DNA from 2 places in the Cellulomonas sp. NPDC058312 genome. Region 2 is predicted to be linked to the other one. Evidence: riboswitches for the same ligand, from Rfam matches in the RefSeq annotation. Region 2 holds a riboswitch; the other holds the start of a gene.
The links. Region 2 has a riboswitch for thiamine pyrophosphate ahead of ACFVXN_RS05700 (YkoF family thiamine/hydroxymethylpyrimidine-binding protein). Riboswitches for the same ligand answer to the same signal wherever they lie in the genome.
Positions count from the first base shown of each region.

Region 1: it holds a riboswitch for thiamine pyrophosphate, as region 2 does, so the genes downstream of both, ACFVXN_RS17910 (thiamine ABC transporter substrate binding subunit) here and ACFVXN_RS05700 (YkoF family thiamine/hydroxymethylpyrimidine-binding protein) in region 2, are expected to answer to the same signal.

Region 1 is NZ_JBHVZE010000007.1:54,955-69,837, reverse strand. It holds gene ACFVXN_RS17955 ((Fe-S)-binding protein) at 1-463, opposite strand, end outside; gene ACFVXN_RS17950 (Na+/H+ antiporter subunit A) at 729-3,830, shown strand; gene ACFVXN_RS17945 (Na(+)/H(+) antiporter subunit C) at 3,839-4,354, shown strand; gene ACFVXN_RS17940 (Na+/H+ antiporter subunit D) at 4,351-5,925, shown strand; gene ACFVXN_RS17935 (Na+/H+ antiporter subunit E) at 5,922-6,506, shown strand; gene ACFVXN_RS17930 (monovalent cation/H+ antiporter complex subunit F) at 6,503-6,973, shown strand; gene mnhG (monovalent cation/H(+) antiporter subunit G) at 6,970-7,392, shown strand; gene ACFVXN_RS17920 (SAM-dependent methyltransferase) at 7,424-8,146, opposite strand; gene ACFVXN_RS17915 (DUF4235 domain-containing protein) at 8,259-8,543, opposite strand; TPP riboswitch at 8,681-8,812, shown strand; gene ACFVXN_RS17910 (thiamine ABC transporter substrate binding subunit) at 8,899-9,990, shown strand; gene ACFVXN_RS17905 (ABC transporter permease) at 10,001-11,725, shown strand; gene ACFVXN_RS17900 (ABC transporter ATP-binding protein) at 11,722-12,846, shown strand; gene ACFVXN_RS17895 (GNAT family N-acetyltransferase) at 12,865-13,992, opposite strand; gene ACFVXN_RS17890 (hypothetical protein) at 14,106-14,738, shown strand; gene ACFVXN_RS17885 (Nramp family divalent metal transporter) at 14,816-14,883, shown strand, end outside.
Region 2 is NZ_JBHVZE010000002.1:292,430-307,312, reverse strand. It holds gene ACFVXN_RS05725 (family 43 glycosylhydrolase) at 1-131, opposite strand, end outside; gene ACFVXN_RS05720 (iron ABC transporter permease) at 223-2,382, opposite strand; gene ACFVXN_RS05715 (ABC transporter substrate-binding protein) at 2,404-3,405, opposite strand; gene ACFVXN_RS05710 (ABC transporter ATP-binding protein) at 3,501-4,316, opposite strand; gene ACFVXN_RS05705 (NAD(P)/FAD-dependent oxidoreductase) at 4,477-5,661, shown strand; TPP riboswitch at 5,697-5,805, shown strand; gene ACFVXN_RS05700 (YkoF family thiamine/hydroxymethylpyrimidine-binding protein) at 5,855-6,520, shown strand; gene ACFVXN_RS05695 (ECF transporter S component) at 6,570-7,145, shown strand; gene ACFVXN_RS05690 (ABC transporter ATP-binding protein) at 7,135-8,844, shown strand; gene ACFVXN_RS05685 (energy-coupling factor transporter transmembrane component T family protein) at 8,841-9,611, shown strand; gene ACFVXN_RS05680 (glutathione peroxidase) at 9,647-10,129, shown strand; gene ACFVXN_RS05675 (GPP34 family phosphoprotein) at 10,289-10,966, opposite strand; gene ACFVXN_RS05670 (class I SAM-dependent methyltransferase) at 11,067-11,669, shown strand; gene ACFVXN_RS05665 (hypothetical protein) at 11,721-11,933, opposite strand; gene ACFVXN_RS05660 (ATP-binding cassette domain-containing protein) at 12,019-14,883, opposite strand, start outside.

The DNA of each region.
Region 1 (14,883 bases), on a different contig from region 2:
CGGCCCCGGCGGCGGCGACCGCCCGTGCGGACGTCCGCGGCAGCCCGCGCGGCGTCGCCCGGACCCGCACGGCGATCAGCGCGAGGATGCCGACCAGCGACAGCCAGGCGATCCCCTCGGTCAGCAGCTCCCACGGCGGCAGGTGCCCGAGCAGCGGCAGCGCGGCCCGCGGGTCGACGACCTGTGCGTACCCGGTGACCAGCGTGAAGAACAGGATCGGGAACGACACCATGACGACCCAGTGCGCGGCCCGGACGACGGGCGTGTGCCGGAACCGGCCGTGCCCGACCATCTCCCGCAGCACCAGCAGGGTGCGCCGTCCGACGGGCCGCAGGCGTCCCGGTGCCGGCCGGCCCGACCGCACCGTCCGCGTGATCCGGGTCGCGCCGTGGGCGAACACCCCGACGCCGACGACGGTCGCGACGAGCACCACGACGAGGCAGGTCAGCCGGAGCGCATCCACGCCGTCACGGTAGCCGCCGCGACCCCGTGGGCCGCCGCCGGAGGTCCCGCCCGTGGCGAGGACCACCCCCCGGCGCCGGGTGGGCGTGGGCATCGCTTGATAGAGTGCTGGCAATCCCTCGACCCTCGGTCGGCCCCGTCGGTGAGCCCTGCTCCCGCGGCGTCGTCGGCGGCGACGGGTGCCGACCTGCTGACAACACCACACCCCGCCGGCTGCCGTCGGCACCGACCGACCGACCACCCGCCCACGACAGGACGGAGCGGACGTGCTGCAGCTCCTCGCGGTGCACCTCGTCGCAGCCCTGGTCGCGCCCGCGCTCGTCGCGTGGATCGGCCGGAGGGCGTTCTGGGTCCTCGCGCTCGCCCCCGCCTCGGCGGCGGTCTGGGCGCTCACCCTCACCGGCGAGGTGATGGACGGCCGCGGGCCGGTCCAGTCCGTCGCCTGGATCCCCGGCCTCGGCCTCGAGCTGTCGTTCCGCCTGGACACGCTGTCCTGGCTGATGACGCTCCTGGTCGGCGGCGTCGGGTCGATCGTGCTGATCTACTGCTCGGCCTACTTCAAGCCGCACGCGAGCGGCCTCGGCCGGTTCAGCGGCGTCCTGGTGGCGTTCGCGGGCGTGATGCTCGGCCTGGTCACCGCGGACGACACGCTGCTGCTGTTCGTGTTCTGGGAGCTGACCACGGTCTTCTCCTACCTGCTCATCGGGCACTACCACGAGCGCAAGGCCAGCCGCCGGGCGGCGATGCAGGCCATCGTCGTCACCACCGCGGGCGGCCTGACGATGCTGGTCGGCGTCGTGCTGCTGGGCGAGGCCGCGGGCACCTACCGGCTGTCCGAGACGATCGCGCACCCCCCGCACGGGCCCCTGGTCACCGCCGCCGTGGTCTGCCTGCTCGTCGGCGCCGCGAGCAAGTCCGCGCTGATCCCGCTGCACTTCTGGCTCCCCGCGGCGATGGCCGCCCCGACCCCGGTCAGCGCGTACCTGCACGCCGCCGCGATGGTGAAGGCCGGCGTCTACCTGGTGGCGCGGTTCGCGCCCGCGTACTCCGACCTGTCGGTCTGGCGCTGGATGATCGTGCTGCTCGGCGGCGGGACCCTGGTGCTCGGCGGCTGGCGCGCGCTGCGTCAGCACGACCTCAAGCTCATCCTCGCGTTCGGCACCGTCAGCCAGCTCGGCCTGATCGTGCTGCTGATCGGCTACGGGACGCGGGCCACCGCGCTCGCGGGCCTCGCGATGGTCGGGGCGCACGCCATGTTCAAGGCGGCGCTGTTCCTCGTCGTCGGCGTGGTCGACGCGGCCACCGGCACCCGCGACCTGCGGCGGCTGTCCGGCGTCGGCCGGGCGCTGCCGGTCACCGCCCTGGCCGGCGGGCTCGCGACGCTGTCGATGATCGGCGCGCCCCCGTTCGCGGGCTACGTCGCGAAGGAGGCCGCGCTCGAGGCGTTCGGCCACGGCGGCGAGCCGCTGGACGTCGTCGTGCTGGTGGTCGTCGCCGTCGGCTCCGCGCTGACCGTCGCGTACGGCCTGCGGCTCTGGTGGGGCGCGTTCTGGACGAAGCCGGTGCTGTCGCCCGCCGCGGTGAAGCGGCTGAGCGCGGCGAAGGACGCGCGGTACGCCGCGGAGGACAAGGCCGCCAAGGACGTGGCCGAGGCCGCCCCGACCTGCGACGACGACCGCGCCGACCCCGCGCCCGTCGGCCGCCCGTCGCTGCTGCTGGTGTGGCCCGCGATGCTGCTGGCCGTGCTCGGCCTCGCGGTCGCGCTGCTGCCCGGGCTCGGCAAGCAGCTGCTCGCCCCGCACGCCGACACCTACCCCACCGGCGAGGCCGGCCACCTGCTGCTGTGGGGCGGGTTCACGCCGACGCTGGCGATCACGGTCGCGGTGCTGCTGTCCGGCGCGCTGCTGTTCGTCGCGCGCGGACCGGTCGAGGCCGTGCAGGCGCGCGTCCCGCACGTCCCCGAGGCCGACCGGTTCTACCGCCGGATGATGCGCAAGCTCGACGACCTCGCCGCGGACGTCACCGCCCTCACCCAGCGCGGGTCGCTGCCGTTCTACCTCGGCGGGATCCTCGTGGTCTTCGTGCTCATGGTGGGCATCCCGCTGGTCGCGCTCACCGAGCTGCCGACCGAGGTCCGGGCCTGGGACCGCCCCGCTCAGCTGGTGATCGGCCTGTTCGTGGCCGTCGCCGCGGTGCTGGTCGCGCGGGCCCGCCGCCGGCTCAAGGCCGTCATCCTGCTCGGGGTCGGCGGCTACGGCGTCGCCGCGCTGTTCCTGCTGCAGGGTGCACCCGACCTGGCGCTCACGCAGGTGCTCGTCGAGACCGTCACGCTCGTCGTGTTCGTGCTGGTCATGCGCCGGCTGCCCCCGTACTTCTCCGACCGCCCGCTGGTCGGCTCCCGCTGGGTGCGGCTCGGCATCGCGCTGGCCGTCGGGCTCACGGTCGGCGGGCTCGCGCTCGTCGTGCCGGGCGCGCGGGTCCACGACCCGGTGTCGGTCGACTTCGCCGAGGAGGCGTACTCGTTCGGCGGCGGCAAGAACATCGTCAACGTGACGCTGGTCGACATCCGCGCGTGGGACACGATGGGCGAGATCTCGGTGCTGCTGGTGGCGGCGACCGGTGTCGCGTCGCTGGTGTTCCTGCGCAAGCGGTCCGGCGCGATCTTCCGGGCCGGCGACGCCCCCGCGCACCGTCAGGTGTGGGGCGGCGGCGGGGAGGACCCCACGGCCGCGCTGCGCCGGCCCGTGACCGACCGGCCGACCTACCAGTCGCGCGAGTGGCTGCGCGCCGGGCGGACCCTCGCCCCGCGCCGCCGGTCCGTGGTGTTCGAGGTCGTGGTCCGGCTGCTGTTCCACACGATGATCGTGTACTCGCTGTTCCTGCTGTTCTCCGGCCACAACGCGCCGGGCGGCGGGTTCGCGGCCGGCCTGGTCACGGGGATCGCGCTGATCGTGCGCTACCTCGCGGGCGGCCGGTACGAGCTCGGGGAGGCCGCCCCGGTCCAGCCGGGTCTGCTGCTCGGCAGCGGCCTGTTCCTGTCCGCGGGCGTGGGCCTCGGCGCCCTGGTGTTCGGCGGCAGCGTGCTGCAGTCCTGGATCATCGACGCCTCGATCCCGCTGGTCGGCGGGCTGCACCTGGTGACCTCGCTGTTCTTCGACATCGGCGTGTACCTGGTGGTCGTGGGTCTGGTGCTCGACATCCTGCGCAGCCTCGGCGCGGAGATCGACCGGCAGGCCGAGGCGGACGGCGACCCCGAGGGCGTCGGCGGGCACGCCGACCCGGGCGAGCCGGTGCAGGTGCTCGCCCCGACGGGCGAGGGCCTGGACGTGGGACGCGGGACCCCCCGCGGGACGGGAGGCGCCGCGTGACCATCGACATGAGCCCGAACCTGGTGCTGGTCGGCGTGATCGTCGTCCTGGTGACCACCGGCGTGTACCTGCTGCTGGAGCGCAGCCTGTCCCGCGTGCTGATCGGCGTCGTGCTGATCGGCAACGGCGCGAACCTGCTGTTCCTGGTCGCCGGGGGCGCGGCGGGGCGGCCGCCGATCGTCGGGCTGGAGCCCGAGGGGCGGATGAGCGACCCGCTGCCCCAGGCGATGGTGCTGACCGCCATCGTCATCACCCTCGGCATGACGGCGTTCCTGCTGGCGATGGCCTACCGGTCCTGGCAGCTGCACCAGCACGACGAGGTGCAGGACGACGTCGAGGACCGCCGCATCGCGCGGCTCGCCGCCCGCGACGAGCGCGCGTTCGAGGACGCCGACACCGAGGACTCGACCACCACCCTCGACGAGGAGGCGGCCGAGACCCGCGACGAGACCGACGAGGGCGAACCGGTGCCCGCGGGCGCGGACCGCCACCACACGACCGACCGAGGGCAGGAGGGCCGATGAACGACTACGCGTTCCTGGTGCCGCTGCCCGTCGTCGTCCCGCTGTTCGGGGCGGGCCTCGCGCTCGCGCTGTACCGCCGGCCGCGGCTGCAGCGCATCATCAGCGTCGTCTCCCTGAGCATCGTCCTGGTCGTCGCCGCGACGCTGCTGGTGCTCGCCGACGACGGCCCGCTGGTCGTCGACATCGGCGGCTGGGCGGCGCCGGTCGGCATCGACCTGGTCGCGGACCGGCTGTCGGCGCTGATGCTCACCGTGTCGGCGGCCGTGACCCTGTGCGTCCAGCTGTACTCGCTGGCCCAGGGCGAGGCCGACGGCGACGAGGCCGCGCCGGTGTCGATCTACCACCCGACGTACCTGATCCTGACCGCCGGCGTCGCGAACGCGTTCCTGTCGGGGGACCTGTTCAACATCTACGTCGGCTTCGAGATCCTGCTCGCGGCGTCCTACGTGCTGCTGACCCTGGGCGGCACCGGCGAGCGGATCCGCGCGGGCAGCATCTACGTGGTCGTCGCGCTGCTGTCGTCGCTGCTGTTCCTCGTGGCGATCGCGATGATCTACGCGGCCACGGGCACGGTGAACCTCGCCCAGCTCGCGGAGCGGCTGCCGGAGATCGACGCCGACGTGCGCCTGCTGCTCCAGGCCATGCTGCTGCTGGCGTTCGGCATCAAGGCGGCGATCTTCCCGCTGTCCGCCTGGCTGCCGGACTCCTACCCGACGGCGCCCGCGCCGGTGACGGCCGTGTTCGCGGGCCTGCTGACCAAGGTCGGCGTGTACGCGATCATCCGCACCCAGACGCTGCTGTTCCCCGAGGGCCGGATGGACGACGTCCTCATGTGGGCGGCGCTCGCGACGATGGTCGTGGGCATCCTCGGCGCCGTCGCGCAGGACGACCTCAAGCGGTTGCTGTCGTTCACGCTGGTCAGCCACATCGGCTACATGATCTTCGGCATCTCCCTCGCCTCCGAGACCGGCTGGGCCGCGGCGATCTACTACGTCGCGCACCACATCATCGTGCAGACCGGGTTGTTCCTGGTCGCGGGGCTGATCGAACGGCGGGGCGGGTCGACGTCGCTCGACTCGCTGGGCGGCCTGGCGAAGGCCGCGCCCGTCCTGGGGATCCTGTTCTTCGTCCCCGCGATGAACCTCGGCGGGATCCCGCCGCTGTCCGGGTTCCTCGGCAAGGTCGGCCTGATGCAGGCGGGCGTGCAGGACGGGTCCGGGCTCGCGCTGACCCTGGTCGTCGGTGGCGTGCTCACCTCGCTCCTCACGCTCTACGCGCTGATCAAGGCCTGGAACAAGGCGTTCTGGCAGACCCCGCCCGAGCCGCTGCCCGACACGCACCTGCCGAAGGGCATGGTCGGCTCCGCCGCCGCGCTCGTCGTGCTCGGCCTGACCCTGACCGTCGCCGCCGGCCCGCTGTACGGGTACGCGGAGCGCGCCTCCGCCGCCCTCGCCGACCGGTCGGTGTACGTGCAGGCGGTGCTCCCGGACGGCAGCCGCGGCTCCGGCGAGTCGGTGGACGCCACCCGCGAGGACGAGTCGGTCGACCCGGCCCTGGAGGAGGACGGATGAGCCTGCACCCGCGCCGCCACCGGCTGGCGACCCAGTGGCCGACGATCATCTGGCTCGTCGTCGTCTGGGTGCTGCTCTGGGGCGACCTGTCGTTCGGCAACGTCCTGGCGGGCACCGTGGTCGCGGTGCTCGTCACCGGGCTGCTGCGGATGACGCCCATCGACTTCCACGGCCGGCTGCACCCCTGGGGCCTCGTGGTCCTGGTGACCCGGTTCGTCTGGGACCTGCTGCACGCGTCCGTCGAGGTGTCCTGGGTGGCCCTGCGCCCCCGGCACACCCCGCGGGGGGCCGTCATCGGCGTCCAGCTGCGGAGCCACTCCGACCTGTACCTGACGATGACCGCGGAGCTCTGCTCCCTGGTGCCCGGGTCGCTCGTCGTGGAGGCCCACCGGCTGACCGGGATGCTCTACCTGCACGTCCTCGACGTCGAGCAGACCGGCGGCGTGGAGCGGGCCCGGCAGAACGTCCTCGACCAGGAGGAGCGGGTGCTGCGCGCGTTCGCCTCCGACGCGGAGCTGCGGGAGGCCGGCCTGGAGCCGCACCCGCGCCGCGCCGCCCGACGCGCGGAGGTGCGCGCATGACCGTCGTCCTCATCATCTGCGCCGTGCTGCTCACGGCAGCCGGGATCCTGGCGCTGATCCGGGCCGAGCGCGGGCCGTCGATGCTCGACCGCACCGTCGCGCTGGACATCATCGTGACCGTGGTCGTCGCCGCGGTGGCGCTGTACGCCGCGTCCGAGCGCCGGACCGACGTGGTGCCGATCCTCGTGGTGCTGTCGCTGGTCGGGTTCGTCGGCTCGGTGACGATCTCCCGGTTCGCGTCCGTCGAGCCCGCCGGCGAGGGCCGGGTCCGGTCCCGCGAGGAGATCGCCCAGGAGGAGGCCGAGCGGATCCGCGCCGAGGAGGAGGCGGAGGCCGCCCGCAAGGCCCGTCGCGCCCGCGAGGTCGAGGCCGAGGTGTCGACCGCGGAGGCGGTCGCGCAGGACGGGCACCACAAGGAGGCGCCGGCCGAGGACGGCACGGCGAGCGACGAGGGGAGTGCCCGATGAGCTGGGACCTGGTCGCCGACGTCGCCGCGGCCGTGTGCATGCTGGGCGGGGCGCTGCTCGCGTTCGCCGCGGGCGTGGGCGTGCTGCGGTTCCCGGACCTGCTCTCGCGGATGCACGCCGGCACGAAGCCGCAGGTGCTCGGCCTGATCCTCGTCCTGGTCGGCCTCGCGCTGCGGCTCCGGTCCGGCGGGGCGGTGTGGGCCCTGGTGCTGGTCGCGCTGTTCCAGATGCTCACCGCGCCCGTCGCGGCGCACCTGGTGGGCCGCGCGGGCTTCCGGACCGGCAAGGTCCGTCGGGACCTGCTGGTGGTCGACGAGCTCACCGAGGCCCAGGACATGGCCACGGAGCGCGACGCCCCGGACCTGCCCCGGAACACGGCGACGTCGCTGCCGCGCAGCGAGGAGCCGGACCGACGCTGACGCGCGGCCGCACCCGAGCCCTCGGGAGGCGTCACCGCCGCAGGAGCGCCACCTGGAGCAGGTCCTCGCCGTACGTCGTCGCGTCCCGGACCCGGCGCATCGGGCGCAGCTCCACCTCGGTCAGCCAGTCGAACGCCCGGCGCAGGTCGTCGGGGCCGTAGGCGAGCCCGCCGCCGAGGCTGCCGGTCCGGTACAGGTCGAGGTCGTCCGCCTCCGTGCCGCCGTCACCGGCGTGCCCGGTCGTGAAGCAGGTCAGCGCGAGGTGCCCGCCCGGCCGGAGCACGCGCTCCAGCAGCCACCGGTACGAGACCCGGCGGTGCGGGGGCAGGTGGTGGAAGCAGCCGGAGTCGACGACGACGTCGTAGGGCGCCTCGCCCCGCCAGCCGAGCACGTCCGCCCGGACGAACCGCACCGCGACCCCGGCGGCGTCGGCCCGCTCGCGGCCCCAGGCGAGCGCGGTCGCGGACAGGTCGAGCGCGTCGACCGCGCAGCCCTGCTGCGCGAGCCAGACGGCGTTCCGGCCCGGCCCGCAGCCGAGCTCGAGCACCCGGGTCCCGGGGCCGAGCGGCAGCCGGCCGTCCGCGTGCCAGGCGACGAGGCTCTCGTCGGGGGCGTCGCGGAAGAACGGCACGCCGCGGCCGCGGTCGGTGTAGAACGCGTCCCAGAAGTCCGTGCCGCCGCGGTCGGACCACCGGTCGGCGCGCTCCTCGAACAGCTGGTCGAGGAGCGCGAGGACGTCGTCGACGGTGTGCACGGAGCGACCCGTCGCACGGCGCTGACCTGGGCTTTCGTCGGTGGAGGGCATGGCCCAGGCTACCGTCGCGGTGGGACGCGACGGGGGGACCTGGGGGCCTTGCGCGACCGCCTCAGCGCGGCAGGCGGCGGTTGGTGTCGACGCGCTTCGCGAACTTCTTCGTCCCGCGGGTCGCGAGCACCCGGGCGATCGTCACGGCCGCGGACGTGATGGCCGCGGCGGCGACGACCTCCCCGATCCGGATGTCGTCGGCGTCGTCCTCGGGCTTCGGCGGCTTGTGCCCGGACGCGGCCTTCCACGCGGTGTCGACGGCCTTCGTCGCGAGCCACGCGACGGCGCCCGCGACGATCAGGCCGGTGACCTTGGCGATGGTGGACTGGGTCTCTTCGTCGGCCACTGCGACCTCCTGCGCTCGTGCGTCGTCCGGGCGGCGGCTGCCGGGCCCGGTGCTGCCCTCACGCTAGTGCCGCCGCCCCCGCGCCGCAGGTCACCGGGCCCGTGCGGGACGCCCGCCGGACCGGGTGTAGCCTCGGCCCCGAACGACAGGGGAGCGTCCCGGGCGTCACCGCAGGTGGCACCCGACCGACGCTGAGAGTGCGGACGGAACCGCAGACCCTCGAACCTGATCCGGTTAGCACCGGCGGAGGGAGTCGGGAATCTCAGCCACCTCGTGCCGTCGTGCCCCGTGCTCGCGCGCGGGTGCGCGTCCGGGACGGGACGGCCCCCTCGGTGCACATCGAGGAGGAACCACCATGACGCGCACGCGTGCGCACCGCCGGACGCTCCGGCACACCGCCCCGGCCGCGCTGGCCGCCACCGCCCTGGCCCTGACGGGCTGCTCGGTCGCCGGGGGTGCGTCCGACGACGCGTCGACCGGCGCCGCCGGCGGGACGGTCACGCTGGTCACGCACGACTCGTTCGCGCTGAGCGACGGGCTGCTCGAGCAGTTCGAGGCGGACACCGGCCTGACCGTGCAGCAGGTCGCCCCCGGCGACGGCGGCGCGCTGGTCAACCAGCTGATCCTCACCAAGGACGCCCCGCTGGGCGACGTCGTCTACGGCATCGACACGACGTTCGCGTCGCGGGCGATCGACGAGGGCGTGCTCGCCCCGTACACGTCGTCGGCGCCCGCCGCCGCCGACGCCGCGGCGTACGCGCCGGACGACTCGGGCTCGCTGACCGCGGTCGACGTCGGCGACGTGTGCCTGAACGTCGACCACGCCTGGTTCACCGCGCAGGGCGTGCCCGAGCCGACGACGCTCGAGGACCTCACCCAGCCGCAGTACCGGGACCTGACGGTGGTCACCAACGCCGCGACGAGCAGCCCGGGCCTGGCGTTCCTGCTGGCGACGGTCGGCGCGTTCGGCGAGGACGGCTGGCAGCAGTACTGGACCGACCTGACGGCGAACGGCCTCAAGGTCGCCGAGGGCTGGTCCGACGCGTACTACACCGACTTCTCCGGCGGCGGTGGCGGCGGCTCCCGGCCGATCGCCCTGTCCTACGCGTCGTCCCCGCCGGAGACCGTGCCCGAGGGCGGCGACGAGCCGACCACCGGGGCGCTGCTCGGCACCTGCTTCCGGCAGGTCGAGTACGCGGGCGTCCTCGCGGGCGCGCAGAACCCCGAGGGCGCGCAGCAGCTGCTCGACTGGCTGCTGTCCGACGAGGTCCAGGCCGACATCCCGGGCTCGATGTACATGTACCCGGTGAGCTCCGCGGTGGACCTGCCCGAGGAGTGGGCGCGGTGGGCCCCGCAGGCCGAGCAGCCGATCGAGGTGCCGCTGGCGGACATCGCCGAGCACCGCGACGAGTGGGTCCGCGACTGGACCGACCTCGTGATCGGCTGACGGCGCGACGATGAGCACCTGGGCGCAGGCGTCCCCGACCGGCACCGCCCGGCCGGGGACGCCCGCGCGCCCGGGCGACCGGGTGTGGGCGTGGGGCCGCGCGGCGGCGTGGGCGCTGGCCGCCGTGGTGCCGCTGGTGTTCCTCGGGGTGTTCTTCGCCTGGCCGGTGCTGACGCTCGTGAGCCGCGGGTTCGTGGCCGACGGGGCGCTGGACCTGTCCGGGTTCGCCGAGGTGTTCGCGCGGCCGCGCACCTGGCGGATCGTCGGGCTCACGCTGGCGCAGGGCGCGATCGGCACGGCGGTGTCCGTGCTGCTGGGCGTGCCCGGCGCGTACGTGCTGTACCGGTGCCGGTTCCCGGGCCGCGGGGTGCTGCGGGCGTTCGTGACCGTGCCGTTCGTGCTGCCGACCGTCGTGGTCGGCGTCGCGTTCCGGGCGCTGCTCCGCGAGGGCGGACCGCTCGGGTTCCTGCACCTCGACGGGACGTTCACCGCGATCGTCGCGGCGCTGGTGTTCTTCAACTACGCGGTCGTCGTGCGGACCGTCGGCGGCCTGTGGGAGCGGCTCGACCCGCGGCCCGAGCAGGCCGCCCGGTCGCTGGGCGCGTCGCCCGCCCGCGCGTTCTGGACGGTGACGCTGCCCGCGCTGACCCCGGCGATCACCTCGGCCGCGTCGCTGGTGTTCCTGTTCTGCGCGACGGCGTTCGGCACGGTGCTGGTGCTCGGCGGGCTGCGGTTCGGGACCGTCGAGACGGAGATCTGGATCCAGACGACGCAGTTCCTCGACCTGCGCGCCGCCGCGGTGCTGTCCGTGGTGCAGGTCGTGGTGGTCGTCGCAGCGCTGGCCGTCGCCGGTCGGGCCCGGGCGCGACGCGAGCGGGCGCTGCAGCTGGTCGGCGAGCCCGAGCCCGGCACCCGGCAGCCGCACCCGCTTCCCGCCGCGGTCACCGCCGTGACGCTGCTGCTGATCGCGCTGCCGCTGGGCGCGCTGCTGCTCGGGTCGCTGCGCACCGGCGACGGCTGGGGGCTTGACCACTACCGTGCGCTCGGCACGACGGGCGGGCGCAACGCGCTGACCGTCACCGTGTGGGAGGCGCTGGGCAACTCGCTGCGGGTCGCCGTGGACGCGACGCTGCTGGCGCTCGTGGTCGGCGGCCTGGTGGCGCTGGTCGTCTCGCGCCGGCCCCGACGGCCCGGGGCGCGCCGGGCCGTCGGCGTGCTCGACGGGGTGTTCATGCTGCCGCTCGGGGTGTCCGCGGTGACCGTCGGGTTCGGCGCGCTGCTCACGCTCGGGCACCCGTTCGGGATCGCCACCGACCTGCGCAGCACCGGCGTGCTGGTGCCGGTCGCGCAGGCGGTCGTCGCGGTGCCGCTCGTCGTCCGGTCGCTGCTGCCGGTGCTGCGGGCGATCGACCCCCGGCTGCGCGAGGCCGCGGCCACGCTCGGCGCGGCGCCCGGCCGCGTGCTCGCCACCGTGGACGGCGCCCTGGTCGCCCGGTCGGTGGGCCTCGCGACGGGGTTCGCGTTCGCGGTGTCGCTCGGGGAGTTCGGGGCGACGTCGTTCCTGTCCCGGCCCGACCGGCCGACGCTGCCGGTCGTGGTGTTCCGGCTGATCGGGCAGCCGGGCGCCGACAACTACGGGATGGCGCTCGCGGCGGGCGTGGTGCTCGCGCTGCTGACCGCGGGCGTGATGGCGCTCGCGGAGCAGCTGCGCGGGCCGGTGGGAGGAGAGCTGTGACGGACCAGGTGACCAGCCCGACGACGGCCGGGGCGACCTCCGCCCCCGACGCCCGCGCGGCCGGGCTGGCGGTGCGCGACCTCGTCGTGCGCTACCCGGGCGGGCGCGGGTCCGCGGGCGTGGTCGCCGTCGACGGCGTGACGCTCGACGTCCCCGCCGGCGAGGTGCTGGCGCTGCTCGGCCCGTCCGGCTGCGGCAAGTCGTCGCTGCTGCGCGCGGTCGCGGGGCTGGAGCCGCCCGCGGGCGGGTCGGTCCGGTGGGCCGGCGGCGACGTCGCGGGGGTCCCGGTGCACCGCCGCGGGTTCGGCCTGGTGTTCCAGGACGGCCAGCTGTTCCCGCACCGGGACGTCGCCGGGAACGTGGCCTACGGGCTGCGTGACCTCGACCGCCGCGCACGCGCCGAGCGGGTCGCGGAGCTGCTGGACCTCGTCGGACTGCCCGGGTACGCCCGGCGCCCGGTGGCGACCCTGTCCGGCGGCGAGCGGCAGCGGGTGGCGCTCGCCCGGTCGCTCGCCCCCCGGCCCCGCCTGCTGCTGCTCGACGAGCCGCTGTCCGCCCTGGACCGGTCCCTGCGCGAGCGGCTGGCGGACGACCTGCGCGAGGTGCTGGTCGCGACCGGCACCACGGCGCTGTTCGTCACGCACGACCAGGACGAGGCGTTCACCGTCGCCGACCGGGTCGCGGTGATGGGCGGCGGGCGGCTGCTGCAGGTCGCCGCGCCCGAGGAGCTGTGGCGGCGGCCGGCGACCCGTGCGGTGGCGGAGTTCCTGGGGTACCGGACGTTCCTCGCGGGGTTGGGTGCGGGGCCGGTCGCGGGGCCGGGCGACGCGGGGCCGGGCGGGCCCGCCGACGCCGAGCTCGTCCCGGGCACCCTCGCCGTGGCGCCGGGCGGCTGGCGGGTGCTCGCCGCGGACGAGCCCGTGCCGGACGGTGCGCCGGTCCGCTCGGCGGTCGTCGCCGGTCGGCGCACCCGTCGCGGACGCGTGGAGGTCGAGGCGGTGCTCGAGCCCGAGGACGTGCGCGTCACCGCCGCGCTGCCCGCGAGCGGCACGGACCCGGCGGCGGGGGACCGGGTACGGCTGGTCGCCGACGAGGGCGCGGTGGCGGTCGTCGGGGGCTGAGCCGGCGCCCCTGCCGTCTCAGCCGAGCCGGAGCTGCCACTCCCCGGAGCCGCCCGCCGGCCGGAACCCGAGCGCGACGTTGATCGCGAGCATGTGCGCGTTCTCCTCGGCGTTCCAGGTCCCGATCCGCCGGGCGCCGGGCTGCACCTCGGCGAGCCGGGCCAGGTTGGCGGTCTTCACCAGCATCCCGAGCCGGTGCCCGCGGTGCTCGCGCAGGACCAGCGTGTCGTCCTGGAACACGAACTCGTCGGAGTCCGGGCGGCTGACCAGCGACGTGTACGCCACGAGGTCGCCGGTCGGCTGGTGCAGCGCCGCCGCGACCCGGTAGGGCATGCCCCGGTCGACGTAGGTCTGCTCGGCGGCGCGCACCCGGGCGGCGTCCCAGACGTCCTCGCGCAGGTCGAGGCCGCCCTTCGGGGCGTCGGTGCTCATCCGGGTCTGGAGATGGGCGAACTGGTCGACGAGCTCGTCGGGGCAGCGCGCCTCCCACCGGACCACCCGGTAGTCCGGTCCCGCGGCCCGTGCGGCCGCCGCGGCGTGGCCGGCCAGCACCGGGGCGTCGACCGGCAGGTCCAGCACCGACCGCCGGACGACCTGCTCCAGCGTCCAGCCGCGGTGGGCGAGGAAGGCGACGCCCCGGTCGTCCGCGCGGACCCGGCCGGTGCCCGTGCTCGGGGCGAGCGTCCCGGGGCCGGCGTCGGGCTCGGCGGCGTGATCGGACGAGGCGGTCAGGGTGCTGCGGCCGTGCGCGCGGGCGGTCGCGATCACCAGGTCGTGCAGCGCCGCGCCGATGCCGCGTCCCCGGTGCGCGGGCCGGACCTCGACGCCGGCCGAGCCGGTGTGCGTGTTGTCCTGCCGCGGCAGGTCGAGGACGGCGCGCCCCAGCACCCGTGCGGGGTCCGGCGGCCCGGCCTCCGGCGGCGCGTCGAGCGCGACGAACCGCAGCCTGGTGACGTACTCCTGGTCGCGCAGCGCCGCGAGCTGCTCGCCGGCCACCCGGGCCTCGTCGCGGGTGCCCCAGGTGTCGAGCAGCACGTCGTTGACGGCGTCGACCATGCCGTGCAGCAGCCACGCGTCGGGGGCGTCGAGGTCGGTGGGCAGCGGGAGCGGGACCAGGACGGGTGCCGTCCGCGGGTCGGCGGTCATCCGGCCATGCTGCGCGCGGTCGGGGTGCGGGTCGAGCGATTTCGGGCCGGGTCCCGGGTTGTCGGAGCGTCGCTACGGATACCTCCGGGCCTGGCGGGCGGTACCTTCTCGCCATGCCAGTGCTGGAGATCATCGGGTGGGTCGGGTCCGCGCTCGTCGTCGTGTCGCTGATGCAGGCACGGGTGCTGCGGTTCCGGTGGATGAACCTCGCGGGGTCCGCGATCGCCGCCGGGTACAACGCGGTCGTCGGGATCTGGCCGTTCGCGGTGATGAACGCGGTGATCGCGGTGATCGACGTCTACTGGCTGTGGCGTCTGACCCGGGAGCGGCACGACGCGGACGTCTACCAGGTGGTGCCCGTCGGTGCGGCCGACCACTACCTGCGGCACGTCGTCGGCGTGCACGCCGAGGACATCGCCCGGTACTACCCGTCGTTCCGCGGTGCGGCGGAGGCGGACGGCCGGTGGGCCTACCTGGTGCTCCGGGGCGACGAGACCGTGGGCGTCGTCGTCGTCCGCGACGCCGGCGACGGGGTCGGCGAGGTCGAGCTCGACTACGTGACGCCGCGGTTCCGCGACTTCACCCCGGGTGAGTTCGTGTACCGCCGCAGCGGGGCCTTCGACGGCACGGGGCTGCGCGCCCTGGTCGTCGCGCCGGACGCCCGCGACACCGGGGACTACCTCGAGCGGGTCGGGTTCCGCCAGGAGGACGGGCGCTGGCGCCGCGAGGTGGTCACCGCCGCCTGAGCCCGCGCGACCGGCGGAGGGGCTCGGGCGCGCCCGTGTGCCTAAACTGAGTTCGGACATCCGAACTTGGAGGTGCGGTGAGTACGAAGACCGAGCGGCGCGCGGGGGTGCGCCGCCCCGTCCTGCCCCTGCTGGGCCCGGCGTT
Region 2 (14,883 bases):
CCGCCGGACGGGCCGCCCGCACCGCCCGCGCCAGCCGCGGCCGGGACCGCGAGCAGCGGCAGCGCGATCAGGACGGAGGCGGCTCCGGCGACGAGAGCGCGCCGCGGGGACCAGGGGGTGCGCTGCGCCATCGCAGGCTCCTGCCGTTCGAGAGGGACGGTGGTGCGTCCCTTCTACCCCGGCCACCCGCCCCCCGCCACCGGCGAGCGGCGCGGGGGTGGGTCAGCGGCGGGCGCGCATGCGCCAGAGCAGCCACAGGAAGTACGGCGTCCCGACGACGGCCGTGACCAGCCCCGCGGGCAGCTGGGCGGGGGCGATCGCCGTCCGGCCCACCGCGTCCGCCACGGCGACCAGGGTGGCGCCGAGCAGCACGGTCGTCGGGAGCAGCCAGCGGTGCCGCTTGCCGATCAGCATCCGCGCGGCGTGCGGCGCGACCAGCCCGACGAACGCGATCGGCCCGATGGCGGCGGTGGCGGCGGCGGTGAGCAGCACGGCCAGGGCGAGGTGCGCGTACCGCGACCGGGGCACGTCGACGCCGAGCACCCGCGGGGTGACGTCGTCGACCTGCACCAGGTCGAGGTCGCGGTGCGTCCGGGCGACGACCAGCACGCCGATCAGCAGCGCGACCGCCATCGGCACCAGCTGCGGCGTGCCCGCGCCGAACGTCGAGCCCCCGAGCCAGGTGATCGCGCGGTTCTGGTTCCACGGGTCGGTGCGGACCAGCAGCAGCGTCGTGATCGCGCTGGCGCCCGCGCCGGTGCCGAGTCCGACGAGGACCATCCGCCCGGCGGCGGCGCCGGTCCCGGCGCTCACCCCGAACACGAGCAGGCCCGCGACGACGGCCCCGACGAGCGCCCCGGTGAACACCAGGGCGAACGACGGCCCGGTGACGAGCACGATGACCAGCACCGCGCCGAGGCCCGCGGTGTGCGCGACGCCGAGCACACCGGGGTCGGCCAGCGGGTTGCGGGTGACGGCCTGCACGAGCCCGCCGGCCAGCGCGAGGCACGCGCCGGCGAGCAGGGCGGCGGCCACGCGCGGCACCCGGGAGTCGAGGATGATGTCGAGCCGCACCGACGCGCGGCCGGCGAGCCAGTTCTGCACGTCGCCGAGCAGCACGGTCGAGTCGCCGAGCAGCACGCCGGCGACCAGGGCGGCGACGGCCAGGACGGCCACGACGCCGAGCACCACGGCGGGCGCGCGGCGGGACAGCGCGGTCCCGGCCCGCAGCGTGACGAGCGTGTCCGGCTCCAGCGCGGCGCGGGCGCGTCGGGCGAGCAGGACGAGGGCGACGGCGCCGATCAGGCTGGTGACGACGCCGGTCGGCACGGTCACGCCGCTCACCGGGCCGAACACCGCGCGCAGGGCGACGTCCGAGGTCAGCACCAGGGCCGTTCCGGCGACCCCCGCAGCGGGGATCAGCAGCCGGTGGCGCGCCAGCGGCCGCACCCACGTCGCGAGCAGCCGGACCAGCAGCGGCGCGCACAGCCCGACGAACCCGATGGGCCCGGTGACCGTCACCGCGCAGGTGGCGAGCAGCACCGCCAGCACGACCCCCACCAGCCGGGTGCGGCCGACGTCGACGCCGAGCGACCGGGCTGCGTCGTCGCCGAGCTGCAGCAGGTCGATCCGCCGGCCGAGCAGCAGCAGCCCGGCGAGCGCGACGAGCACGACCGGCAGCACGGCGCGGACGGTGCCCATGCCGTTCTGGCCGAGCGACCCGGCACCCCACGCGAACAGGCCCTGGGTCTCCCAGGGGAACAGCACGAGCATCGCCTGGGTCACCGACACCAGGCCGAGGGTGATCGCGGAGCCGCCGAGCACCAGCCGGACCGGCGACGCGGCCGCCCCGCCGGACAGGGCGATGACCAGCCCCGCCGCGGCGAGGCCGCCGACGAACGCGACGACGACGCTCGGGATCGCCCCGAGCGTCGCGCCGAAGACGGCCGCCGCGGTGACCGCCACGTACGCGCCGGCGTTGACCGCCAGCGTGTCCGGGGCGGCCAGCGGGTTGCGCGCCACGCCCTGGAGCGCGGCGCCCGACGCGCCGAGCGCGCAGCCGACCAGCACGCCCGCCGCGAGCCGCGGCAGCCGGGACGCCGTGACCACCGCGGCCGCCTGGTCGAGGTCGCCCTGCCCCGTGAGCGCCCGCCAGAGCTCGGCGACGGTCACGTCGGCGGTGCCCTGGGTCAGGTGCCACGCGGCGGCGGCCGCCAGCCAGGCGAGCAGGAGCGCGAGCACGACGACGACCCGCACCGGCTGCCGGTCCCGCCCGGTGCCGTCCGGGACACCCGCGAGGGCCGGCGGGACGGCGCCGGGACCGGCGGCCCGGACGCGCGGGGCGTCGGGCCGCCGGGCGGCGGTGGTCGGTGGGGTCGTCACGGCGTGCTCAGCGGGTGCGGGTCACTCGGCGGCGGTGAGCTGCGCGACGAGGTCGTCCGACCAGCCGGCCAGCGACTCGGGGCCGCCGTAGGCCCAGATGCCGACGCCCGCGCGGGACACGTGGCCCTGCTGCACGAACGGCAGGGACTGCCAGACCGGGTTCGACGCGAGGGAGGTCTCGACGACGTCGTCCTCGGAGTCGTTGCCCCAGTACAGGAACCGGGTCTCGGCCGGCAGCGCGGTCAGGCCCTCGACGTCCACGTACGACAGGCCGTACGCGTCGTCGCCCGGGTCGGTCCACGCGGCGGTCAGGCCCATCTCGTCGGCGACGGCCTGGAACGCGGTGCGCGGGCCGTGCATCCGGATGGTCACGTTCGCGCCCTCGGCGTACGGGGAGGCGAACACGACCGGCGTACCGGCCAGCCCGGCGTCGGCGAGCGTCTGGGCGTTCTCGGCCACCTTCGCCTCGGAGGCCGCGACGACCTCGTCGGCCGCGTCGTCCTCGCCGACCAGCGTGGCGACGGACCGGAAGGTCTGCTCGACGTAGCCGATCGGGTCGGCGGCGTCCGCGCCGTCGAACAGCGCGACCGGGGCGATCCGCTCCATCTGCTCCATCGCGCCCTCGGGGATCGAGGAGGTGACGCCGATGATGAGGTCCGGCTCGAGCGCGGCGATGGCCTCGACCGAGGGCTCGCCGCGGGTGCCGACGTCCTCGGGCTCGCCGACCAGCGGCACGCTGGTGCCGACCCACGAGGTGTAGCCCTCGACGTCGGCCGCGCCGACCGGGGTGATCCCGAGCGAGGTGAGCATCTCGGTCTGCATCCACTCCAGCGACACCACGCGGGTCGCGGGGGCGTCGAGCTCGACGGTCTCGCCGCGGTCGTCCGTGATCGACACCGCGCCCGCGCCGTCCGCCGCGGGGGTGGAGGCGTCGGAGGTGGGCTCGTCGGTGGTGCCGCAGGCCGCCAGGGCAGCCAGCGCGCCGACGGCCACCAGGGCGGTCAGCGTGCGTCGCGTGGTCATGGTTCCTCGTGTCTGCGCGGGTGGGTTCCGGGGCTCCGCGCGTCTCGCCCCTCGGCGCCGCACCGGTGGTGCGGCGGTGGTCTGGTCGGGGTGCCTCAGGCGCCGACGGGCGCCGGTTCCACGGCGGCGACCCGCCGCAGCGCCAGCCGCGGGGTGCGCACCGCGAGGTGGCCCGTCCGGGGGTCGGCGTGCACGTCGACGTCGATCTCGTACACCTCGCTGAGCAGCGCGGACGTGAGCGCCTGCTCGGGGGGCCCGTCCGCGACGACCCGGCCGGCGCTGAGCACCAGCACCCGGTCGGCGACGGCGGCGGCCTGCTCGAGGTCGTGCAGCACGACGCCGACCGCGACGTCGTGGACGTCCGCGAGCGCGCGCATCAGCTCGAGCACCTCCACCTGGTAGCGCAGGTCGAGGTGGTTGGTCGGCTCGTCGAGCAGCAGCACCCCGGTGTCCTGCGCGAGCGCGGACGCGAACCAGACGCGCTGCACCTGGCCGCCGGACAGGGCGTCGATGTCGTCGCCCGCGAGGTCGGCGATCCCGGCGAGCTCCAGAGCCCGGTCGACGGCGTCGTGCCCGTCGGGGTCGGTGCCGCGCCAGCCCTGCCGGTGCGGGTGCCGGCCGAACTCGACGGCGTCGCGCACCGTGATCCCGGCGGGCGTCGGCCGCTGCTGCGCGAGCAGCGTCACCTGACGCGCGAAGTCGCGGGCCGACAGCCGGGACGCGTCGGCGCCGCCCAGGGTCACGTCGCCGGCGGACAGCCGCTGCAGCCGGGCCATGCCGCGCAGCAGCGTCGACTTGCCCGACCCGTTCGGGCCGACCAGCGCGGTCACGCGGCCGGCGGCGAGGTCGACGGTGGCGCCGGTGACGACGGGGTCGCCGCCGTAGCCGATGCTGACGTCGGCGGCGGTCATCGCGGCGGGGTGGGCGGGCACGTGCGGGACATTAGCCAAGCCTTACCTCATCTGGCAATCCGCGTCCCGACCGGCGGGCACGTCCCGGCTCGCCTAGCGTGGCCGCAGCACCCCGAGGCTCAGGACCCGGGCCCCGCACGACGACGGAGCGAGGCGCACCATGAGCACCCCCCAGCGGCACGACGTCCTCATCATCGGCGGCGGCAACGCCGGCCTGTCCCTGGCGGGCCGGCTGCGGCGCGACGGGTGCCGGGACGTCGCCGTGGTCGAGCCGGCGAGCGTCCACCACTACCGCCCGATGCTGTCGTACGTGGCGTCGGGCACGGCGACCCTCGACGAGCTGCGCCGGCCGCAGGACGAGGTGGTCCCCGCCGGGGTGCACCGCTACGCCGACCACGTGGTGCGCGTCGACCCCGGGCGGTCCGTCGTGCACCTCGCCGACGGGACGGAGCTCGGCTACGGCGACCTCGCCGTCTGCCCCGGGTCCCAGGTGGACTGGGACGCGGTCCCCGGGTCCCGTGCGGCCGTCGCCACCCCGCACGCCGCGACGAGCTACCTGCCCGAGCTCGCCGAGCGGACCTGGACGATGCTGTCCGCCCTCACCGCCGGCCGCGCCGTGTTCGCGATCGCGGACCGGCACACCCCGTGCGCCCCGGTCGGGCTGAAGCCGCTGTTCGCCGCCGCCGACCACTGGCGGCGCACCGGCGTGCTCGGGGACATCCGCGTCGACCTGCTCGTCGAGGCCCCGCACCTGGTGCAGCACGCCCGCGCGGACCGCGAGCTGCGCGCGGCCGCCGCGGACTACGGCGTCCACGTGCGGACCGGCGTGCGCCTCGACGCCGTCGACCCCGACGACCGCGCGCTGCACGTGTCCGGCGACGACGGCCCCGCGAACCTCCCCTACGACGCCCTCTACCTCGCCCCGCCGCACCGCGCGCCGGCGTGGGTCACGGACAGCGGGCTCGGCGACGCCGAGGGCTTCGTCGACGTCGACCCCGGCACCCTCCAGCACCGCACCCACCCGCGGGTGTGGGGGCTCGGCGACGCGGCGGCGGTCGCGACGGTGCCCTCCGGCGGGGCGCTGCGCCGGCAGGTGCCGGTCGTCGCCCGGAACATCCGGGCCCGCCGGACCCGCGGCGGGATGCGGCGCTACGACGGCTACACGGTCGCGCCCGTCACCACCTCGCTGCGGCACCTGCTGCTCGCCGAGCACGACCGCGACGGCCGCCCGCTGCCGACCCTGCCGTTCCCCGAGCTCGCCCGGCCTCGCCGCAGCCTGCTGCTGTTCGACCGGTACCTCGAGCCGCAGATCTACTGGCACCGGCTGATCCAGGGGAAGGTCTGACCCCTGCTCGTGCGCGCGGCCGGGTGCTAGCGTTCCGGTCGAAGCACGGGAGTCCGGTGAGCCGGGCTGAGAGGGAGTACTCGAACTCCGACCGTTGAACCTGATCTGGGTCATGCCAGCGCAGGAAGCGAATGCAGGGCGCCGGGCACCCGTCCGCCGTCCTCCCGTGCCGACCGACGCACGGAGGACGCCGATGACCGACACCGCCCCCACCACCCTCGCCCGCGCCGCCGAGCCGGCCGCCGACCTGACCGCCGACCCGGTGCGGTTCGGCGTCGGCGCGCGCGTCACCGTCGCCGTCATGGCCGACCGCTACGTCGACGTGATCCGCGGCGCGCTCGCCGCCGCCGACCCCGCCGGGCTCGTCCTGCGCACCGGCGACGTCAGCACCTATGCCGGCGGCGACGAGGCCGACCTGCTGCGCTGGCTGACCGACCTGACCGAGGCCGTCGCGGCGTCCGGCGAGCACGCCGCCGTCACCGTGCACCTGTCCCGCGGCTGCCCCGGGGAGGTCCGGTGCGACCTGCCGGGCGGCGCCGGACCTCGCGGTGTCGAGCCGCCCACCGGTCGGCGCACCGGCCGGTTCGCCGCCGCCGAGTGGGCGCTCTACCCGCTCGCTGACGACGTCCGGGCCGGGGTCGAGCCGGACCACATGCGCGACATCGAGGCCGCGATCGCGCTCGCCCGGGCGGGCGGCACCGTCCGCGCCTCGGAGCACTTCGTTACCCGCCTCGAGGGCGACCTCGGTGCGGTGCTCGAGGCCGTCGTCGGCGCGTGGACGACGGTGGGCCGCGGCGTGCAGCACGTCACGAGCCACCTGACCCTGTCGCTCAACAGCCCGTCCCACGCCGGTGCGTGACGCGGGGCCGGGGCCGACCCGGCGGGCCCGTCTCGAGCTCAAGGAGATCGTGCTGCTCGTGATGCTGGGCGTCGTTTTCGGCTTCCTGTACTGGGCGCTCGTCCAGGCGTGGAACGCCCTCGCGGTGCTGATGGGACCGGCCGGCGACCTCGCGCAGCATGTGCTGCTCGGCGGCTGGTTGATCGTCGCGCCCGTGGCCGTCGCGGTGATCCGCCGCCCCGGCGTCGGGATCCTCGCCGAGGTGATCGCGTCGGTGGTCGAGGTGGTGTTCCTGGGCTCCCCCGTCGGGCCGCTGCTGCTCGTCGCCGCCGCGATCCAGGGACTCGGCAGCGAGCTGCCGTTCGCGCTGGGCCGGTACCGGCGGTTCGGCTGGGCCCGGTTCGCGGTGTCGGGCGCACTCGGCGCCGGGCTCGTGTTCGCCTGGTCGGCCGTGCGGTTCGGCTGGTACGGGCAGGACATCCTGCTGCTGCGGCTCGGCCTCCAGGTCGCGTCCGGGGTGCTGCTCGGCGGGCTGCTCGCGAAGGTGCTCGTCGACGCGCTGCGCCGGACCGGGGTGCTGGACGGGTTCGCGATCGTCCGCGCGGAGCGGGACCTCGAACCCGCCGTGGTGCGTCGTGACCGCTGACGCCGCGACCGACGACGCCGTGCCGGTCCTGCACACCGAGGCGCTCGAGGCGGTGTTCGCGACCGGCGACGGCGTCGGGCCGGTCGACCTGCGCGTCGCGCCCGGGGAGCAGGTGCTGCTGCTCGGGCCGTCCGGGGCGGGCAAGTCCACGGTGCTGCGCTGCCTGCACGGCGCCGTCCCGCACGTCGTGCCCGCCCAGGTCACCGGGCGGGTCCGCGTCGCCGGCCGGGACGTCGCCACGACGACCGTCGCCGGGCTGGCCGACGTCGTCGGCGTGCTCGCGCAGGACCCCGAGACCGGCGTGTGCCTGCCCGACGTCGACGAGGAGGTGGCGTTCCCGCTGGAGAACCTCGGCGTCGACCCCGACCGGATCGGCGCCGCGGTCGACCGCGCGCTGGACGTCACCGGCGCCGCGCACCTCCGCGACCGGCGCACCGACGGGCTGTCCGGCGGGGAGCTGCAGCGGGTCGCCCTGGCGGCGGCCCTCGCGCCCGGGCCCGCCCTGCTGCTGCTCGACGAGCCGACCTCGATGCTCGACGCCGACGGGGTCGCAGCGGTCCGGTCCGCGCTGGCCGCCGCCCGGGACCGGACCGGGGCGGCCTGCGTCCTGGTCGAGCACCGGCTCGACGAGCTCGCGGGCGACGCGGGCCTCGACGGCCTGCCCGGGCGGTGGGTGGTGCTCGACCGGCAGGGCCGCGTCACGCACGACGGCCCCGCCGCCGACGTCGCGAGCCGGGCCGGCGCCGACCTGCTCGCCCGCGGCTGCTGGCTGCCGCTCGACGTGGAGCTCGCCGCGGCGTTCGGCGGTCCGGTCGGGTCGCCCGACCACCAGCGGCGCGTGCTGGACCTCGCGGCGCGGGCACCCGCGTCCCCGGTCGTGCCCCGCGGTGCCGGGCCGACGCTGGTCGCCCGCGGGCTGGCCGTCGCTCCCCCGCCGGCACCCGGTCGCCGGCGCCGGGACGTCGCCCCCGTGCTGCACGACGTCGACCTGACCCTCCGGGCCGGCGAGGTGGTCGCCCTGGTCGGCCCGAACGGCAGCGGCAAGTCGACGCTCCTCGCCTGTCTGGCCGGGGTCGCCCGCCCCGCCGCGGGCACGGTGACCGGACCCCGCGCGGGCCTGGTGCTGCAGAACCCCGAGCACCAGCTGTCCCGGACGACCGTGCGCGCCGAGGTCGCCGCCGGACTGCCCCGCGGGCCGGCGACGGACGCGCGGGTCACCGACGTGCTCGAGCGGTTCGACCTCACCGGGCACGCCGACCACCACCCGCACCAGCTCTCCGGCGGGCAGCAACGCCGTCTCGGCCTCGCCGCGGCGCACGTGCACGACCGGCCGTTCCTGCTCGCCGACGAGCCGACGTTCGGTCTCGACCGGCACGGCACCGTCGCGGCGCTCCGAGCACTGACCGCCGCCGCGGCGCAGGGCCGCGGCGTGCTGTTCTCCTGCCACGACCTGCGGGCGGTCGCCGGCACCGCGGACCGGGTGCTCGTCGTCACCGACGGGCGCCTGATCGCGGACGTCGGGCCGCTCACGCTGCTGCGCGACCCCGGGCTGCTGGACGCCGCCCGGCTGCGGGTGCCGCGGGTGCTGCGCTGGCTCGCCGACGCGGTCGACGACCTCGGACAGCTGCGGCACGCGCTGCGGGAGCTCGACGACCGGGCGCTGCGCGGCGTCGACGCGGCAGCGGGGGTCGCCCCGTGAGCGCGCTGGCGGCCCGCAACCCCACGGTCAAGGCCGCGGTGCTGCTCGGGGTCTCGCTGGCGACGCTGCTGCTGCTCGACCCCGTCACCCTGCTGGCGCTGTACCTGCTGGGCCTGGTCACCGTGCGCGTGGCGGCGGGCGTCCGCGGTCGCGCGCTGCTCACCGCGCAGGTGCCGTTCTGGACGTTCGGCGTCGGCCTCGTCCTGGTGAACGCCCTGAGCCGCCCCGGCACCCCGGTCCTCACCGGCGCGCCCGTGCGGATCACCCACGAGGGCCTGGTGATCGGCACGGCGCTCGCGCTGCGCGGCCTGGTGATCGGCGTGCTCACCGTCGGGTTCCTCGCCAGCACGCCCCCGCGCGCCCTCATGGTCAGCCTCACCCAGCACGCCCGGCTCAGCCCCCGGTACGCGTACGCGCTGCTGGCCGGGCACCGGATGCTCGCCGCACTGCCCGCGCAGTGGGCGCACATCCGCGCGGCGCACCTGGTCCGCGCACCGCTGGGCCGCGACGGCCGACCCCGCACCGGCCCGGCCGACCTCGGCCGCTGCGCCTTCGCCCTGCTGGTCGTCTCGGTCCGGGCCGCCGAGCGCACCGCCCTGGCCCTGGAGTCGCGCGGGCTGTCCGACCGCCCGCGCACCCTCTGGCGCCCCGTACCCCTCGACCGCCGTGACGCGCTGCTCGCCGCCGGGGTCGTCGCGGTGGTCGCCGGCGTCGTCGGCGTGGGGGCCGTCGTCGCCCCGCTGCTCCCCGGGTGGATCCACCCCTGAGGCCGCGCCCGACCGACGCTGCTAGCGTCGCCGCCATGCAGCTCGACGACATCCCGGTCCGGACGCTCCGCGGTCAGGACACCACGTTCGGCGCGCTCACCGAGGGCCGGGTGGCGCTGGTGGTCAACGTCGCCTCTCGGTGCGGCCTGGCCCCGCAGTACGAGCAGCTCGAGGCCCTGCACAGCGCCTACGGCCCGCGGGGGTTCACGGTCGTCGGCGTGCCGAGCAACCAGTTCCTCCAGGAGCTCGGTTCCGCCGAGGCCATCGAGGAGTACTGCTCGACCACCTGGGGCACCACGTTCCCGATGCTCGAGAAGGCCAAGGTCAACGGCCGGCACGCGCACCCGCTCTACGCCGAGCTCACCCAGGTCCCCGACGACGACGGCAAGGCCGGGCGGATCACCTGGAACTTCGAGAAGTTCCTCGTCGCCCCCGACGGCCGCGCCCGCCGCTTCCGCCCCCGCACGCTCCCCGACGCCCCCGAGGTCGTCCAGGCCATCGAGTCGCTCCTGCCCTGACCCCGGGCGCCCGTCCGTCGGGCTGCCCGCCAGCCGCAGCCGCCAGCCGCAGCCGTCAGCCCGCTGCCGAGACAGGGCGTGCGCGTCGACATCGGGCGCTGCGGGGTCCTGTCTCGGCGCGGACGTCCTGTCTCGGCGCGTCCGCCCGGGCGGGCAGCGTCAGGAGGATGCCGTCGTGGCGACCGTCGCCGCCGTGATGCCCGCGGTGATCGCCGCGACGGACGCCGCGATCGCGTCCTGCACGGCCTTCGCGGCCCAGGTGCCCTCCGCGACCTGCTTGGCCCGGCGCTTGATCTCCCGCGCGGGGACGCCGGGGTGGTCGACGGCGGACGGGGCCTTGTCGACGGCCGCGAGCAGCGCGACGAGCGCCCCGGTCCGCGCGTCGGGCGCGAGCCCCTGGACGAGCACGGCCGTCAGCGCGCCCCGGACCGCGCCCTCGTGGCGGGTGTCGGCCGCGAGCCACCGGGTGCGCGGGAACAGCCCGAGCACCCGGTCGTCGTGCCGGGTCAGCAGGCCGCGCTCGACGAGGCGGTCGGCGAGCGCGTCCTTCGCGCCCTTGCCCAGGCGGTTGACCAGGTCCGACGCGGACCGCTCCCGCTCGGCCACACGGGTCAGCGCCGCACCGAGCACCGGGTCGGCGACGGCAACACCGGGGTCGACCAGCACCTTCGCCGACGACCAGACGCTGGTCCGCTCCTGCACGTGCACCGCCTCGGCCAGCGCGAGCTCGACCAGCAGCGCGCCGCCGAGCGCGGTGTCCAGGTACGAGGACGTGGGGGTGCCCTTCACGTCGTCGAGCAGCAGGAGCAGCAGGTCCTCGGCGATGAGCGTCGTCATGGCCCGAGGCTACCCAGCCGGACCACCCGCGGCACCGGGCCGCAGGTCGTAGGTTCGTCGCGTGGCGGCGCACCGGGCGGCGCCCGGGAGGGGGCCCGCCGTGCCGGTCGACCTGCGGCGACGCTGGAACCACAGCACGCACTACCACCGGTTCGTGCTGCGTCAGGTCCCCCGCGGCGCGACCACGGCGCTCGACGTCGGCACCGGCGACGGCCTGCTCGCCGCCGACCTGCGGGAGCGGGTGCCGGACGTGACCGGGCTCGACGCGGACGCCGCGGTGCTCGCGCGCGCGGCCGGGACCGGGGCGGACGTGCGGTGGCTGCTGGGGGACGTCCGGACCGCGCCGCTGCCGGTCGGCGGCTACGACGTGGTCACCTCGGTCGCGACGGTGCACCACCTGCCCGACCTGCACGCGGGGCTGCGACGGCTCGGCGAGCTGACCGCACCCGGCGGCCGGCTGGTCGTGATCGGCTGCGCGCGCAACGCCCGGCCCCGCGTCTACCTGGCGGACCTGCCGGGCATCGTGCAGCACCAGGTGCTCGCCCGGACCCGCGGCTACTGGGAGCACACCGCGCCGGTGCGCGCGCAGCTCCCGCACACCTACGACCAGACGCGCCTCATCGCCGCCGACGCGCTGCCGGGCGCGCGGTGGCGGCGGCTGGCGCTGTTCCGGTACGCGGTGCTCTGGACCCGCCCGGCCTGAACCCCGGCCCGCGGACGCCGCACGGTCCCGGCCGGGCAGCGTCCGGGCCGGTCAGCGCGTCGCGACGACCAGGACCACCACGGCGAGCACGACGAACGGCAGGGCGGTCAGCAGCTGCGCGCCGACGCCCTGGGGCCGGCGCCGCGGTCCGTCGCGGAAGGCGGCACCGAGGGGGTCGCCGTTGAGCCCGGGCCGCTCGCCGGGCAGCCGCGTGTCCGACGTCGGGCGGTCGTCGCCGCGGTCCCGGTCCTCGTGCTCCGCCATGCCGCCCCCTCGTCATCGACCAGCCCCACGCCGGTGCTCCCGACCTGCCGGGTCCCCGGCGCGCCACGCGCCACCCTGCCAGGTCTCAGCCCGCCAGGTGGCCCCACCGCGCGGCGAGCTCCGTCCACGGTCCCACGGCCGCGACCGCCCCGTCCTCGAGCACGACGACCCGGTCCGCCCGGGACAGCGCGGCGCGTTTGGACGTGGAGCCGATGACGGTGGTGCCGCGCTCGCGCAGGGACTGCCAGAGCTCGATCTCCGTGGCGGCGTCGAGGGCGCTGGACACGTCGTCGGCGAGCAGCACCTCGGCGTCCGTCGCGAGGGCGCGGGCGAGCGCGAGCCGCTGCACCTGACCGCCCGAGAGCCGCACGCCGCGGTGCCCGACGAGCGCGTCCGGGCCGCCGGCCTCCGCGACGTCGGTGGTGAGCCGAGCGGCGTCGAGCGGCCCGGCGACGTCGCGCGGGTGGTCGAGGCGCACGTTGTCCGCGAACGTCCCGGACAGCACCCGCGGCACCTGGGCGACGTGCGCGACCCGCCCGGGGCGCAGGAACGTCTGCGCGTCGGTGACCTCGGTGCCGTTCCAGACGACGCGGCCGGTGTGCTCCATCAGCCCGGCGAGCGCGGCGAGCAGGCTCGACTTGCCCGCGCCGACCCGCCCGAGCAGCAGCACCAGGTCGCCGCGGTCGACGGCGAGGTCGACGCCGCTGACGCCGATGGTCCCGTCGTCGTGCACGGCGGACAGCCCGCGCACCTCGAGGCGGTCGAGCCGGTCGCGGTGGTCCGGCGCGGGCCGGGGTGCGGTGCCGGCGGCCAGGTCGACGTCGTCGGGCAGCGCGGCGAGGTCGGCGCCGCCGGCGAGCTCCGCGGTGATCCGCTGCCAGCTGCGGGTGCCGGGCGCCTCGGTGATGACGGCGCCCGCGACCTGGCCGAACCAGTTGAACCCGGCGACCGCGCCGGCCACGAGCAGCGTGCTGCCGAGGTCCCAGCCGCCCGCGAGGAACACGCCCCACGCGGCGACGACGCCGGCCTGGACCATGACGATCGGCACGCCGTCGAGGACGGCCTGCACCCGGTGCTCGAACACCGCGGCCTCGACCCGGCCCGCGTCCACGGACCGCAGGTGCGCGTGCACCTCCGGCGTGCGGGCGGCGAGCTTCACGGTCCGCGCGGCGTCCAGCGCGGACACGAGCGACCGGCCGAACCCCGCACGCGCCGCGGCGGACCGGGTGGCGGACCGCCCGGCGACCGGCCGGCCCACCAGCGCGCACGCCGCGCTGACCACGAGCACGGACAGCAGCACCGCGCCCGCGAGCAGCGACCAGCTGAGCAGGGCGGTGACCGCGACCAGCACCAGGCCGTTGACGAGGTCGACCCACCGGTCCGCGTAGAGCACGAACCGGTCGCCGTCGAGCCCGCGGGCGACGACCTCCCCCGGCGGGGTGCGGCGCAGCCGGTGCTGCCGCGTCTGCCCGACGAGCACGGACATCCGCACCCGCAGCAGCACCTCGATCCACCACTTCGGGTACAGCCGGAACGCGAGCGAGTTCACCGGCGCGACGAGCAGCAGCAGCACGACCATCGCGGCGACCAGCAGGGTCGGCGACGCGCCGGCGCGCAGGTCCTCGACGGTCCGGCCCCAGAAGAACCCGGTGACCGCGCCCTGGGCGGCGAACAGGCTGGACAGCAGGAACAGCAGGCCGCCGACCACGCCCCACCGCGGTCGGACGACCAGGGCGTGGGCGATGCCGCGCGCCAGGCTCGGGCCGGTCCCGGGCTCGGGGAGCACCGGCGCCGGTCCGGTCCGACGCCGGGCGCCGAGACCGCCGGAGGTGAGGTCGGCCGGCTGCTCGTCGTCCGGGGCGTCCGCGTCCGGCGCGTCGCCGTCGGGCTCCGCGTCGTCGTCGAGGACCTCGGCGTGCCCCTCGCTCCGGCTGGCCGTCAGCAGCGTGCGGAACGGCCCGTCGGCGCGCGCGACCTCGGCGCGCGGTCCCTGCTGGACGACGCGGCCGTGGTCGAGCACCACGACCTGGTCGGCGCGCTCCACGGTGCCGAGCCGGTGCGCGACCAGCACGCCGGTCCGGCCGCCGAGCAGCCGCTCGGACGCGGCGACGACGCGCGCCTCGGTGAGCGGGTCCATCCGCGCCGTGGCCTCGTCGAGCACGACCACCTGGACGTCGCGCACCAGGAGCCGGGCGAACGCCACCAGCTGCTCCTCGCCGGCGGACAGCGACGTCCCGCCCGGGCCGAGCACCGTGTCGAGGCCGTCGGGCAGCCCCGCGACCCAGTCGGTGAGGCGCAGCTCGCGCACGGCGTCCTCGATCGCGCGCCGGGGCACGTCGGCGAACAGGGCGATGTTCTCCGCGAGCGTCCCGGCGACGATCTCAGTGCGCTGCGTCACGACGCCGACGGCCGCGCGCAGCGCCTGCAGGTCGAGGTCGCGCACGTCGACGCCGCCGAGCAGCACCGACCCGGGCTCCGGGTCGACGGCGCGGGACAGCAGCGACGCGAGGGTGGACTTGCCCGAGCCGGTGCGTCCGACGAGCGCGACGGTCTGGCCGGCGGGCACCCGCAGCCGGACGCCCTGCAGCGCGAACGTGCCCTCCTGGTAGGCGAAGTGCAGGTCGCGGACCTCGAGGTCGAGCGGTCCGTCCGGCACGGGCAGCCCGCCGGTCGGCTCGGGCGGCGAGTCGAGCAGCTCGCGGATCCGGATGGCCGCGCCGATGCCCTCCTGGAGGTCGGGCAGGTGCCGGGCGAGCATGTCGAACTGCCCGACGAAGGACGCGGTGACGAGGAACAGCGTGACGAGCCGGGCGATCGACAGGTCGCCCCCGCCCGCCAGCGCGACCCCGGCCACCGCGACCGCGGCGAGCAGGGCGTGCAGCAGCAGGCCCGCGCGTGCCGTCATGCGGGTCTCCACCGCGAGCACCCGGTCGAGCGTGCGGTGCACGAC